2 regions of the Streptomyces sp. NPDC048584 genome follow, and region 2 is predicted to be linked to the other one. Evidence: predicted binding sites of a transcription regulator. Region 2 holds the regulator's gene; the other holds the start of a gene.
What was found. Region 2 encodes HrcA, which represses chaperone genes, less so after heat shock. Its sites were predicted from a motif close to TTNGCACTCNGNNNNNCNGAGTGCNAA; they were not measured.
Positions count from the first base shown of each region.

Region 1: the regulator HrcA is predicted to act here: its motif matches at 4,983-5,009, upstream of groES (co-chaperone GroES).

Region 1 is NZ_JBICWF010000002.1:107,161-114,374, forward strand. It holds gene ACGFR9_RS04765 (LCP family protein) at 1-841, shown strand, start outside; gene ACGFR9_RS04770 (Uma2 family endonuclease) at 969-1,601, shown strand; gene ACGFR9_RS04775 (methyltransferase domain-containing protein) at 1,617-2,804, opposite strand; gene ACGFR9_RS04780 (polysaccharide deacetylase family protein) at 2,895-3,827, shown strand; gene ACGFR9_RS04785 (polysaccharide deacetylase family protein) at 4,039-4,854, shown strand; gene groES (co-chaperone GroES) at 5,155-5,463, shown strand; gene groL (chaperonin GroEL) at 5,589-7,214, shown strand.
Region 2 is NZ_JBICWF010000004.1:407,644-414,857, forward strand. It holds gene ACGFR9_RS12170 (S41 family peptidase) at 1-48, opposite strand, end outside; gene ACGFR9_RS12175 (hypothetical protein) at 95-607, opposite strand; gene ACGFR9_RS12180 (16S rRNA (uracil(1498)-N(3))-methyltransferase) at 742-1,482, opposite strand; gene ACGFR9_RS12185 (nitronate monooxygenase) at 1,479-2,525, opposite strand; gene dnaJ (molecular chaperone DnaJ) at 2,890-4,029, opposite strand; gene hrcA (heat-inducible transcriptional repressor HrcA) at 4,029-5,045, opposite strand; gene ACGFR9_RS12200 (MBL fold metallo-hydrolase) at 5,217-5,951, shown strand; gene ACGFR9_RS12205 (DUF3097 domain-containing protein) at 5,986-6,801, shown strand; gene ACGFR9_RS12210 (Uma2 family endonuclease) at 6,779-7,214, opposite strand, start outside.

The sequences.
Region 1 (7,214 bases), on a different contig from region 2:
CCCTTCCCCGTCCGCCACGGCCGCGCCCCTGCCGACGGAACCCCTGAACATCCTCGTCCTCGGCTCGGACTCGCGCAGCGGCGAGGAGAACCAGGCGCTCGGCGGCGGCGACAGCGGCGGCGCCCGCTCCGACACCGCGATGGTCGTGCACCTCGACGCCGGCCGCAGGGGTGCGACGGTGGTCAGCATCCCCCGCGACACGCTCGTCGACCGGCCCTCCTGCCCGCTGGAGGGCGGGGAGTCGACGCGTGCGGCCTCCGGGGTCATGTTCAACACCGCGTACGAGGTGGGCGGGCCGGTGTGCGCCGTGAAGACCGTGGAGACGCTCACGGACGTCCGCATGGACCACTACATCGAGATCGACTTCGCCGGTTTCGCCCGCCTCGTCGACGCGCTCGGCGGGGTCACCGTCACCACCGGGGAGGACATCGACGACGACCGCAGCCACCTCACCCTCGACGCCGGCACCCACCACCTCGACGGCGAGAACGCCCTCGCCCTGGCCCGCACCCGGTACGGCATCGGCGACGGCAGCGACCTCGGCCGCATCCCGCTCCAGCACCTGCTGGTGAAGGCCCTGCTGGAACAGGTCGCGCGGCAGAACCTGTTGACCAGCCCCACCCGCCTGTACGAGGTCGCCGACACCGTCACCGGAAGCCTCACCACCGACACCGGCCTGGACTCCCTTCCCGAACTGACCCGCCTCGCCCAGAGCCTGCGTGACCTTCCCTCACAGCAGGTCACCACCCTCACCCTGCCGGTCGTCCCGGCCCCGGGGGACCCCAACCGAGTGGTGGCGGACGAGCCGGAGGCGGGGGAGCTGTGGGCGTCGCTGAGGTGAGGTGATCACTCGTTCGGCTGATCGGTGTCGATCCTGGGGCACTGCGTACCCCGAACTCGTAACGTCACCGTGTCGCTTGTGCCGCAGTGGTGCCCGCGCCCACACTTGAAGGAGGAGGTGCTTCTCGATGACCGCTCTCGCAGAAGAGGTGGCCCCGGTGGTGGACAAGCCCGTTTCCGAGCAGGGTTCCGACCTGGACGAGGTCCTGTGGCAGGCGTGGAAGGCCATGGATCTCCCCGAGGGCTACCGGGCCGAGATCATCGAAGGGGCCATCGAGGTGTCGCCTACCGGTCGCCGTCGTCATGGTGTGCTTGTCAACCGTCTTCGTCGCGCTCTGGATTCCCATCTGGGGCGCAGCGGTTACGTGGCTCACCAGGACGTCAATGTCATTCACCGTCAGAAGGCCTGGATCCCCGATCTTTTCGTGGCCACACTCGACCTCGACGAGATCCCGGACGAGGACGGTCTCGGCGTCGACGCCGCCGGAGTCAAGATGGTCGTCGAGGTCGCCTCGCCCGGCCATCGCAACCTCCAGCGCGACCGCGTCCGCAAACGCCGCGAGTACGCGCGGGCCGGGATCCCGGTGTACGTGATCGTCGACGACTTCGACGACGACGGGGCCGTGTTCGTCCTGACGTCGCCCGACCCGGGGAAGGCCAAGTACGCGGACGAGCACCGGGTCCCCTACGGCACCGATGCGGTGATCCCCGAGGGGCCGGCCAAGGGTTTCGCGATCGGCAAGGAGATCGTCGCGTCCTGAGTCGGCCCCGGTGCCTCAGCGCACCGGATGGCCCAGCAGCATCGTCGGGGCGCCCGCGACCCGGGTCAGGAAGACCGTGAGCGATGCGGTGCCGTGGGGTTTGGGGAGGGTTTTGCGGCGCAGTTCCTCCGGTTCCACCGCCGAGCCGCGTTTCTTGACGGTCAGCACGCCCACCTCGCGCTCGCGCAGGAGGGCCTTCAGCTTCTTGACGTTGAAGGGGAGCCGGTCGGTGATCTCGTAGGCGGTGGCGTACGGGGTGGTGCGGGCCTCGTCGGCGGTGATGTAGGCGATGGTCGGGTCGATCAGGCCGCCCTCCAGTTCCGCGGCCACCTCGGCGACCAGGTGGGCGCGGATGACGGCGCCGTCGGGCTCGTACACATACCGTCCGACCGGGCGTACTTCGGGATCGGGGAGCGCGGAGTCGGGGGTCACGGCAATGCCGGCTCGGGCGGGCAGCAGCGTCGCCCGCCGTGCCCCCGGTGTCACGTCCCGGCCGAACCACAGCATGGCCTCCTTCACGTCCCCGCCGTCCGAGACCCACTCGGCGGTCGCGGCCTCGGGGATCGTCTCGTGCGGAATGCCGGGCGCGATCTTCAGCAGCCCGAGCGGAGCCCCGAGCGCGGCGGACACGGCCCAGGACAGGGGAGGGGAGTAGGCCTCCGGGTCGAAGATCCGGCCGCGCCTGGAGGAACGCCGGGCCGGGTCGACGAACACGGCGTCGTAGCCGGCCGTGTCCACCTCGGTCACATCCGCCTCGCGCACCTCGATCAGACCGGCGAGACCGAGCGCGTCGGCATTGGCGCGGGCTGCCGCACAGGTCAGCGGGTCGCGGTCGACGGCCAGCACCCGGATCCCCGCGCGGGCGAGCGCGATCGCGTCCCCGCCGATCCCGCAGCACAGGTCGGCGACGGACCGCACCCCGAGCGCGTGCAGACACTCGGCCCGGTACGTCGCCACACTCGCCCGCGTCGACTGCTCCACCCCGTTGGGCGTGAAGAACATCCGCGCGGCGTCCCGCTCCCCGAACTTGGCCACCGCCCGCTGCCGCAGCCGCGCCTGGCCCAGCGCCGCCGACACGAGTTCGGCGGGGTGCTCGCGGCGCAGTCTCGTCGCGACGGCGAGTTCGTGCGCCGGGTCGGTGTCGCGCACCTCGTCGAGGAGGGCGCGGCCTTCGGGGGTGAGGAGGGAGGCGAGGTCGTTCACCGGGTCATTGTGGGCCAGTCGGTGGACCGTATGCCTCCGGCCGCGGTGTCGGGCCGGGTCCGGACGGTGCGGCTGCGAGGATCCGGCCCCATGCGAGCAGTACGACAAAACGATAAAAAGTGGCCATTCGGTGGAGTGCGGATCGGCCTCGCGGTGATCGCTCTCGCCTCGATCGCCGCGGGCTGCGGACAGGGGCCGGGCGGCGGCAGCGGCGCCCCGGCCGAACCGGCGGCCGGTCCGCCCCTGAAGGCGCCCCCGGCCCGCGCGCTCGACGACTACGCCACCAAGCTGCGTGCCGCGCACACCGCGAGGGCCGCCGCCGCGAAACGCTGGGGGCTGAAACGGGTGCCGCTGACCGCCCCGCCGCCCCCCGCGAAGAAGCCGGAGATCACCACCCGCGAGGGCTTCGAGGTCGACGGACACCGCCGGCTGGGACTCCCGCCGGTCTTCACCACGATCCCCACCGAGAAGAAGATCCTCTTCCTCACCATCGACGACGGCGACGAGAAGGACCCGGCGTTCCTGCGGATGATGAGCGAGCTGAAGATCCCGTACAGCGCCTTCCTCAGCGACTACCTCGTCAAGGAGGACTACGGCTACTTCGAGAAGATGCAGGACCGCGGCGTCTCCCTGCACAACCACACGCTCCACCACCCCTATCTGCCGGCCCTGTCCCACGCCCGCCAGAAGCGCGAGATCTGCGGCATGCAGAAGATCATCGAGAAGCGGTACGGCGAACGGCCCGTCCTCTTCCGGCCGCCCTACGGCAACTACGACAAGGACACCCTGCGCGTCGCGAAGTCCTGCGGGATCACCCATGTCCCGCTCTGGAACGAGGAGGTCTTCGTCGACCACTGGGAGTACCGGGAATGGGACCGCGAACTGCACCCCGGCGACATCGTCCTCACCCACTTCCGCGGCCGCGACACCTGGAAGGGCACGATGCCGGACATGGCCCGGCGCTTCCTCGACAAGGTCACGGCGGAGGGGTACGCGGTGGCCCGTCTGGAGGACTACCTGTGAGGGCCGGGCGCCCGGCGGGCGGTCTGCGGGGCCGGCTTCCGGACGCGGGCCAGGTCCGGGCTCCGGGTGCGATGCGGACGGGGTGTCAAGGCCACGCGCGGGTCCGCACGCGTGGCCCGGTCGGGCCCCCTGCCGTGGGCGGCCTCGCGGGGAGGTCCGGTTCGAGGGTCTCCCGGGTGCGGGCCGGTCGCGGCGGTGGGGTGGCCCTGTGGTGAGGGCCGTCGCGCCGCGGATCTCCGGCTCGCGGGCCGCTCGGGCGCGGGCCGGGCTGCTGGGGGCCGCCCTGCTGGTCCTGATCGCCGGATGCGGTACGCCGGGCAGCGGGGCCGGGGACGGTACGGGGCGGTCGGCCGGGGCCGGTCCGGTGGCCTCCGGCGGCCTCCCGCCGGTCATCGACCGCGTCCTCACCCGCGACCGGGTCGTCTTCCTCACCTACGACGACGGCGCCGAACGCGACCCCGGCTTCATCGACCTCGTACGCGAACGGGCGCTCCCCGTCAGCCTGTTCCTCACGGACAGCGTGACCGGCCCCGGTTACGCCCACTTCGCCCGCCTGCGCGCGGTCGGCGCGAGCCTGCAGAACCACACCCTCGACCACCGCGCCCTGCGCGGCCTTCCCTACGCCGGCCAGCGCGCCGAGATCTGCGGCCAGCAGCGCAAGCTCAGGTCCCGCTTCGGCATCCGCGCCACCCTCTTCCGCCCGCCCTACGGCACGTACGACACCACCACCCTGAAGGCGGCCGCCGACTGCGGCATCCGGGCGGTCATCGGCTCCCGGGCCACCCTGGAGACCGACGGCCACCTCACCTACACCGCCGGCCCCCAGCAGCTGAACCCCGGCGACATCATCGCCGTACCGTCGGTGGAGACCCCGTCACTGACACTGGCGGAACGGACGGCACGACTGCTGGGGGAACTGGAGGAGCGGGGACTGAAGGTGGGCAGGCTGGAGGCATACGTGGCCGAAGCCATCCCGTCGCCGGCCACTGGTGAGCGCCGCTCACCTGTCAGCCCGTCCGGCGATTGAGGACGAGGCCCGTTCAGGGCCGAAGCGGGGGCCCGGGGGCGGCCGCCCCCAGGGGCGGTCACCGCAACACCGCGCGCCGCACACAAGGGTGATGACAACGCGCCCACCCCGCGACGCGCCGCAGCCAACTGGCACTCCGCTTGACCGAGTGCTAATCACAGTCATAGTCTCAGTTCTGGCACTCCCCACTGGAGAGTGCCAATGCGCGACGGGCAGGTCCGGCACCCGCGACGACGGATCCACCTGGTCGCCACCTCAGACAGTTAACCCCGTGAGATCTCCGAAGGGGGAGGTCGGATCGTGACGACCACCAGCTCCAAGGTTGCCATCAAGCCGCTCGAGGACCGCATCGTGGTCCAGCCGCTCGACGCCGAGCAGACCACCGCCTCTGGCCTGGTCATTCCGGACACCGCCAAGGAGAAGCCCCAGGAGGGCGTCGTCCTGGCCGTGGGCCCGGGCCGCTTCGAGAACGGCGAGCGCCTGCCGCTCGACGTCAAGACCGGTGACATCGTGCTGTACAGCAAGTACGGCGGCACCGAGGTGAAGTACAACGGCGAGGAGTACCTCGTCCTCTCGGCTCGCGACGTCCTCGCGATCATCGAGAAGTAGTTCACCCGCTTCACCGAAGCACCTTGCTTTTGAGCTGCGCCCCGGGCCCCCGCGACCTTATGAAGCCGGGCGTCAGGGGCGCAGTTCGTTTCACCCACGTTTTCCGAGAGGGCTGAACCGCTCCCATGGCGAAGATCCTGAAGTTCGACGAGGACGCCCGTCGCGCCCTCGAGCGCGGCGTCAACAAGCTTGCCGACACGGTCAAGGTGACGATCGGCCCCAAGGGCCGCAACGTCGTCATCGACAAGAAGTTCGGCGCCCCCACCATCACCAACGACGGTGTCACGATCGCCCGTGAGGTCGAGATCGAGGACCCGTACGAGAACCTCGGCGCGCAGCTGGTGAAGGAGGTGGCGACCAAGACCAACGACATCGCGGGTGACGGCACCACCACCGCCACCGTGCTGGCCCAGGCGCTGGTCCGCGAGGGCCTGAAGAACGTCGCCGCGGGTGCCTCCCCGGCGCTGCTGAAGAAGGGCATCGACGCCGCCGTCGCCGCGGTCTCCGAGGACCTGCTCGCCTCGGCCCGCCCGATCGACGAGAAGTCCGACATCGCCGCCGTCGCCGCGCTGTCCGCCCAGGACCAGCAGGTCGGCGAGCTCATCGCCGAGGCGATGGACAAGGTCGGCAAGGACGGTGTCATCACCGTCGAGGAGTCCAACACCTTCGGCCTGGAGCTGGACTTCACCGAGGGCATGGCCTTCGACAAGGGCTACCTGTCCCCGTACTTCGTGACGGACCAGGAGCGTATGGAGGCCGTCCTCGACGACCCGTACATCCTGATCACCCAGGGCAAGATCGGCTCCATCGCGGAGCTGCTGCCGCTGCTGGAGAAGGTCATCCAGGCCAACGCCTCCAAGCCGCTGCTGATCATCGCCGAGGACGTCGAGGGCGAGGCCCTGTCGACCCTGGTGGTCAACAAGATCCGCGGCACGTTCAACGCGGTCGCCGTCAAGGCGCCCGGCTTCGGTGACCGCCGCAAGGCGATGCTGCAGGACATGGCCGTCCTCACCGGCGCCACGGTCGTCTCCGAGGAGGTCGGCCTCAAGCTCGACCAGGTCGGACTGGACGTGCTCGGCTCCGCCCGCCGCGTCACCGTCACCAAGGACGACACCACGGTCGTCGACGGTGCCGGCGAGAAGGCGGACGTGCAGGGCCGCGTCGGCCAGATCAAGGCCGAGATCGAGTCCACGGACTCCGACTGGGACCGCGAGAAGCTCCAGGAGCGCCTCGCGAAGCTGGCCGGCGGCGTGTGCGTGATCAAGGTCGGCGCCGCCACCGAGGTGGAGCTGAAGGAGAAGAAGCACCGTCTGGAGGACGCCATCTCCGCGACCCGCGCCGCGGTCGAGGAGGGCATCGTCTCCGGTGGTGGCTCCGCGCTCGTCCACGCCGTCAAGGTCCTCGAGGGCAACCTCGACAAGACCGGCGACGAGGCCACCGGTGTCGCGGTCGTCCGCAAGGCCGCCGTCGAGCCGCTGCGCTGGATCGCCGAGAACGCCGGCCTCGAGGGCTACGTCATCGTCTCCAAGGTCGCCGAGCTCGAGAAGGGCAACGGCTACAACGCCGCCACCGGCGAGTACGGCGACCTGGTCAAGGCCGGCGTCATCGACCCGGTCAAGGTGACCCGCTCCGCCCTGGAGAACGCCGCCTCCATCGCCTCCCTGCTGCTCACGACCGAGACCCTGGTCGTCGAGAAGAAGGAAGAGGAGGAGCCGGCCGCCGCTGCCGGTGGCCACGGCCACTCCCACTGA
Region 2 (7,214 bases):
GAGATAAGCGGTGGATGCGGTGGATGCGACCGATGCGGGCTGTGTCACCCGATCACCCTATGCAGGCGCGGGCGTTCCTGGACAGAGGTTGCGATCACTTGCCCTCGACGGGGCGACACGAGGGGTACTGCTCGCACCACACGGTCGTCGTCACGGTCACGGTGACGGTGGGCTGCGGGCCGCGCTGCGTCGGCTGGCCCACACGCGGCGGGCTCTTGGAGTCGCAGTCGCCCAGGCCATCGACCCGGAACACCTGTTTTCCGCCGACCTTCGCGGTCAGATTTCCGCGTACGCAGGCGCCGTTGACGGCGTGGGTGATCCTTCCGGAGACGGTGATCTCCTTGCCGTCCTTGGTCTCGCCCTGGCAGTCGACGGAGGCGACGGCGTTCTTGCTCGCGGTGTTCCCGTCTCCGAAGTCGCCGGTGCAGCTGAGCCAGCGGACCTCGGTCTTCTGCTTGTTGAGTTCCTTGGTCACGGTCTCGTCGGTGGTGAACGCGACGGCGGCGGAGCTGAGGCCGCCGTCCTCGCACGCGGTGACGCCGGCCAGGGCGGCCACGGCGAAGCCGATGGCCGGCGCGTGCCGGCGGATCCTTTTCATCGCCCCCATGGATGGCAGCGTGCCACTGTGGGGGGCGGCGCGGTAGGGCGCATACGGCCAGATGGTTTGTTCGCCCCCGCCGCCCCTTCCCGTCCCGAACCTGGGGTGGGGGCAGCGCCCCCGGGGGACGGGAGACCCTCCGCTCAACCCCACCGCCCCGTACGCCCCAGCAGCAGCGCCCCCGCAGCCGTACCCGCCGTCGACGTCCGCAGCACACTCCGCCCCAGCCGGAACGCCCGGGCCCCCGCCTCCGAGAACAACGCCAACTCCTCCGGCGAGACGCCCCCTTCGGGCCCGACCACCAACACGATGTCCCCGGACACGGGAAGTTCGACGGACGCCAACGCCTCCGTACCGCTCTCATGCAGCACAGCCGCGAACTCCGCTTCGGCGAGGATCGACGCAACCCCCCGACTCGTCACCGCGTCCGCCACCCGGGGAAACCGCACCCGCCGCGACTGCTTCCCCGCCTCCCGGGCCGTCGCCCGCCACTTCCCGAGCGACTTCGCCCCCCGCTCGCCCTTCCACTGCGTGACGCACCGCGACGCCGCCCACGGCACGATGACGTCGACCCCGACCTCGGTCATCGTCTCCACGGCCACCTCACCCCGGTCCCCCTTGGGCAACGCCTGGACGACGGTCAGCCGGGGCGTCTCCGCCGGCTCCTCCACGACCTCGCCGAGCCGCACGACCAGCCGGTCCTTGCCCTCGGCGGCGTCCACCTCGCCCTCGGCCCAGCGTCCCGCGCCGTCCGTGAGGACCACGACCTCACCGGCCCGCAGCCGCTTCACGGAGACGGCGTGCCGTCCCTCGGGCCCGTCGAGGACGTAGCGGCCGGAGCCGTCCGTGGCGAAGTCGTCGACGACGAACACCGGCGCGGTCATCGGGCGGCCTCCAGTTCGGCGGCCAGCAGCTCCACCAGCTGTCCGGCGGGCAGTTCGCGGGCCATACGGTGGCCCTGCCCCGCCCACAGCGCCATCCCCTGCGCGTCCCCGGCCCTGGCGGCGGCCTTGCGCAGGGGGGCGGTGAGATGGTGGACGTCGGGGTAGGCGGCGGGCGCGTACGGGCCGTGCTCGCGCAGAAAACGGTTGACCAGGGCGCGGGCCGGCCGGCCCGAGAAGGCGCGGGTCAGCTCGGTGCGGGCGTACAGGGGGTCGGTGAGGGCGCGCTTGTGCAGGGAGTGCGCGCCGGACTCGTGGGCGGCGAGGAAGGCCGTGCCGAGCTGGGCCGCGTCGGCGCCGGCCGTGAGGACGGCGGCGATCTGGCCGCCCCGCATGATGCCGCCGGCCGCGACGACCGGGATACCGACGGACTCCCGGACCTGGGCGACGAGGGAGAGCAGTCCGACGCCGGAACGGTCCGTGTCCGGGACGTCCCGGTGGGTGCCCTGGTGGCCGCCGGCCTCCACACCCTGCGCGATCACCGCGTCCGCGCCGGCCCGCTCCACGGCGCGGGCCTCCTCGGCGGTGGTGGCGGTGACCAGCGTGAACGTGCCGGCGCGGCGCAGGGCGTCCAGTGCCTCGCGGGACGGGACGCCGAAGTGGAACGACACCACCGGCACGGGGTTGTCCAGCAGTACGGCGAGTTTCGCGTCGTAGCCGTCGTCACGGCCGCTGTCGGGGTCGCCGAGCTCGGTCTCGTACCAGGATGCCTCGCCGGCCAGCTGATGGGCGTAGACACCGACGGCGGCCGGGTCGGGTGTCTCCGGCTGCGGCAGGAAGAGGTTGACGCCGAAGGGGCGGGAGGTCAGTCCCCGCAGCTGCTTGATCTCCTGGTACATCCCGTCCGCCGTCTTGTACCCGGCGGCCAGGAAACCGAGTCCGCCCGCCTCGGACACGGCGGCGGCGAGCTGCGGCACGGCGACACCGCCCGCCATGGGTGCCTGCACGACGGGGTGCGGGCAGATTTCGGTCAGTACGGAGGACATGACCGCATGTTGTCACGTCCCCCGCTCGACTCCGAACCTGCCCTTCCCCTTGGCATAAGCCACTTTCGCCCGGGGCACCGAAGCCGACGTCAGCGGCCGTTGAAAGCGTCCTTCAGCCGCGAGAAAAGCCCCTGCTGCCCCGGCTGACTGCGCCCGCCCGGGGGACAACCCCCGGACCCCCGGCAGACCCCCCGACGTCAACCGGACAGCACCGGCGGGCCGACGTCAGCGGCCGTTGAAAGCGTCCTTCAGCCGCGAGAAAAGCCCCTGCTGCCCCGGCTGACTGTGCTCGCCCGGGGGACAACCCCCGGACCCCCGGCAGCAGACCCCCCGACGTCAACCGGACAGCACCGGCGGGCCGACATCAGCGGCCGTTGAAAGCGTCCTTCAGCCGCGAGAAAAGCCCCTGCTGCCCCGGCTGGAACTGTCCCGTAGGCCGTTCCTCCCCACGCAGTTTGGAGAGTTCACGCAGCAGGCGTTCCTGTTCCGGGTCGAGCTTCGTCGGGGTCTGGACCTCCACGTGGACGATGAGGTCGCCCCGGCCGCCGCCGCGCAGGTGGGTGATGCCCCGGCCGTGCAGCGGGATCGACTGGCCGGACTGGGTGCCGGGCCGGATGTCGACCTCCTCCATGCCGTCCAGCGTCTCCAGCGGCACCTTGGTGCCGAGGGACGCCGCCGTCATCGGGATGGTGACCGTGCAGTGCAGGTCGTCGCCGCGCCGCTGGAAGGTGCTGTGCGGGAGTTCGTGGATCTCCACGTACAGGTCGCCGGCGGGACCGCCGCCGGGCCCGACCTCGCCCTCGCCGGCCAGCTGGATCCGGGTGCCGTTGTCCACACCGGCCGGGATCTTGACCGTGAGGGTGCGCCGGGAGCGGATGCGGCCGTCGCCCGCGCACTCGGGGCACGGGGTCGGGACGACGGTGCCGAAGCCCTGGCACTGCGGGCAGGGGCGGGACGTCATGACCTGGCCCAGGAAGGACCGCGTGACCTGCGAGACCTCACCACGGCCACGGCACATGTCACAGGTCTGCGCGGTGGTGCCCGGAGCGGCGCCCTCGCCGCTGCACGTGGTGCAGACGACGGCCGTGTCGACCTGGATGTCCTTCGTCGTGCCGAACGCCGCCTCGTCGAGCTCGACGTCGATCCGGATCATGGCGTCCTGGCCCCGGCGGGTGCGCGAGCGCGGCCCGCGCTGCGACGCCGTACCGAAGAACGCGTCCATGATGTCGGAGAAGTTGCCGAAGCCGCCCGCCCCGAAGCCGCCCGCGCCACCGCCGCCGCCCGCCTGGGAGAGGGGGTCGCCGCCCAGGTCGTAGACCTGTTTCTTCTGCGGGTCGGACAACACCTCGTAGGCGGCGTTGATCTCCTTGAACCGCTCCTGCGTCTTGGGATCAGGATTGACGTCCGGATGCAGCTCGCGGGCGAGCCGCCGGAAGGCCTTCTTGATCTCCTCCTGCGACGCGTCGCGGCGTACGCCGAGTACGGCGTAGTAGTCCGTGGCCACTACGACTCCGCCAGGATCTGTCCGACGTACCGTGCCACTGCGCGTACCGCTCCCATCGTTCCCGGGTAGTCCATGCGGGTCGGTCCGACCACGCCGAGCTTGGCAACAGCCTCGCCGCCCGAACCGTAGCCCACCGACACGACGGACGTGGAGTTGAGTCCCTCATAGGCGTTCTCGTGCCCGATGCGCACGGTCATGCCCGAATCCCCCGCCTCCCCAAGCAACTTGAGGAGCACGACCTGCTCCTCCAGCGCCTCGAGGACGGGCCGGATCGTGAGGGGGAAGTCATGTCCGAAGCGGGTGAGATTGGCGGTCCCGCCGATCATCAGCCGCTCCTCGTTCTCCTCGACGAGCGTCTCCAGCAGAGTGGAGAGCACCATCGAGACCGTACCGCGGTCGTCCGCCTCGAATGCTTCGGGGAGGTCCTCGACCAGGCTCGGCACATCGGTGAACCGGCGGCCCGCGACCCGGCTGTTGAGCCGCGCGCGCAGGTCCGCGAGCGACTGCTCGCCGAACGGCGCCGGGCAGTCGACCAGGCGCTGCTCCACCCGGCCGGTGTCCGTGATCAGCACCAGCATCAGCCGCGCCGGGGCCAGGGACAGCAGTTCCACGTGCCGCACCGTGGAGCGGGTCAGCGACGGGTACTGCACGACGGCGACCTGCCGGGTCAGCTGCGCGAGCAGCCGCACGGTCCTGGCGACCACGTCGTCGAGATCGACGGAGCCGTCGAGGAAGTTCTGGATGGCCCGCCGCTCGGGCCCGGTCATCGGCTTCACGCCGGCGAGCCGGTCGACGAACAGCCGGTACCCCTTGTCGGTGGGGATGCGCCCGGCACTGGTGTGCGGCTGGGCGATGAACCCCTCGTCCTCCAGGGCCGCCATGTCATTGCGCACGGTGGCCGGGGAGACGCCCAGGTTGTGCCGCTCGGTGAGGGCCTTGGAGCCGACGGGCTCCTCGGTGCCCACATAGTCCTGGACGATGGCGCGCAGCACCTGGAGCCTGCGTTCACTGAGCATCGCGCACACCTCCAGAAGCCTTCCCGCGCGGTACCTTCCCTGTCCGCCTGGCACTCTTCGCACGCGAGTGCCAGACTTCCCCGCCCAGTGTACGGCCGGGGGGTACACCCCGGGCAAGGCCGGTCCCCGCGCCGCCGCGCCGGGCGTCGTCGTCTCCGATAGCGTCCCGTCGTGACCGTGACTTGGGAAGAGTCGGGATGGGAGCAACTGGCGCCCGGGGTGGGGCGGTGCCGGCTGCCGGTGTGGGACTGCACGGCGGGGCTCGTCGTGGGCGCGGACGGGGTGCTGCTCGTGGACGCGGGGTCCGGACTGGGAGAGGGCGCGCGGTTGCGGGCCCAGGCGCTCGCGCTCACCGGCCGTCGTGTGACGCATCTCGCGCTCACCCACCCGCACTTCGATCATGTCCTCGGTTCGGCGGCCCTCACGGGCGCGGAGGTGTTCGGCGCGGTGGGCATGGAGACGGTGCTGACGGCGCGCGGGCGGGCGGAACTGCGCGCGGACGCGGTGCGCCACGGGCTGGACGCGCGGGTGGCGCAGGAGGCCGTGGACGCGCTGGTGCCGCCACGGCACCCGGTGTCCGGCGAGTGGACGCTCGACCTCGGGCCGGACGGCGGGCGGCAGGTGCTGCTGGCGAACGTGGGCCCCGGGCACACCGCCCATGACCTCGCGGTCCTCGTCCCCGGTTCCCCGGAGGTCGTGTTCTGCGGCGACCTGGTCGAGGAGTCGGGCGAACCGCAGGCCGGCCCCGACGCCGTGCCGTCGCACTGGCCGGCCGCGCTGGACCGGCTGCTCGAGCTGGGCGGTGAGGACGCGCGGTACGTGCCCGGGCACGGCGCGGTGGTGGACGCGGCGTTCGTACGGGCCCAGCGGGACGCGCTGGCGGCGCGTTTCGGCGTGTCGGACTGATCGCGGCGGGCGGGCTCCTCGTATCGTCGTCGGAATGCGCCAGTACTCCGCCGATCTGACCCCTCCGTGGAAGAAGCCGCAGCCGGTCCCCGAGGTCGCGGCCGAGCCCGGCCTGGTGGTGGAGGAACCCGGTACCGGCTTCTGCGGCGCGGTGATCCGCTGCGAGGCGGGCACGGTGACGCTGGAGGACCGCTTCGGCAAGCACCGGGTGTTCCCGCTGGAGCCGCGCGGTTTCCTGCTGGAGGGGCGGGTGGTGACGCTGGTGCGTCCGTCCGCCGCCGGTCCGGTACGTCCCGCCCGTACGGCGTCCGGCTCCGTCGCCGTTCCCGGCGCGCGGGCGCGGGTGGCCCGCGCGGGGCGCATCTACGTCGAGGGGCGGCACGACGCGGAGCTGGTCGAGAAGGTGTGGGGCGACGACCTGCGCATCGAGGGCGTGGTCGTGGAGTACCTGGAGGGTGTCGACGACCTGCCGTCGATCGTCGAGGACTTCGCCCCCGGCCCCGACGCGCGGCTGGGCGTCCTGGTGGACCATCTGGTGCCGGGCTCGAAGGAGTGGCGGATCGCGGAGGCGGTCACGAGCGAGCACGCGCTGGTGGTGGGGCATCCGTACATCGACGTCTGGGAGGCGGTGAAGCCGGCGTCCGTGGGGATCGCCGGGTGGCCGCGGGTGCCGCGGGGGCGGGACTGGAAGACGGGGGTGTGCGAGGCGCTGGGCTGGCGGGTGGCGAACACCGGCGAGGCGTGGCAGCGGATCCTCGGCTCGGTGCGCTCCTACAAGGACCTGGAGCCGCAGCTCCTCGGCCGGGTGGAGGAACTGATCGACTTCGTCACGGGCGATGATGTGGCTTGACGCCCTTGTAGGTACCGAACTCGGTGGTGTCCAGTTCGACGCCCAACTGTTCCAGTGGCAGCGGCGCCCCGAACCTGGTGACCCGCTGTACCTGATAGTCGGCGCCCTCGCCGCGCCCGGCCGGCTCCGAGTAGAGAACGCACTGCGCCATGATCGGGTCGATGATCAGGTATGCGGGTACTTCACCCGCAGCGTAGATCAGACGCTTGACACCGTAGTCCCGGTCCACGCTGGTCTTCGAGACCACTTCCACGACCAGCGTGACAATCTGGGACGGCAGAAGGCGCCCGGAGTCAGGACCGACACCCACCTTCATGACCACGAGATCGGGTACGGGCTCGCTGGCCTCGTCAACAATGTCGACGTCCTGGGTCTGGAGCCGCTCCCACTGCCGGTACGGAATCTGGTCCATG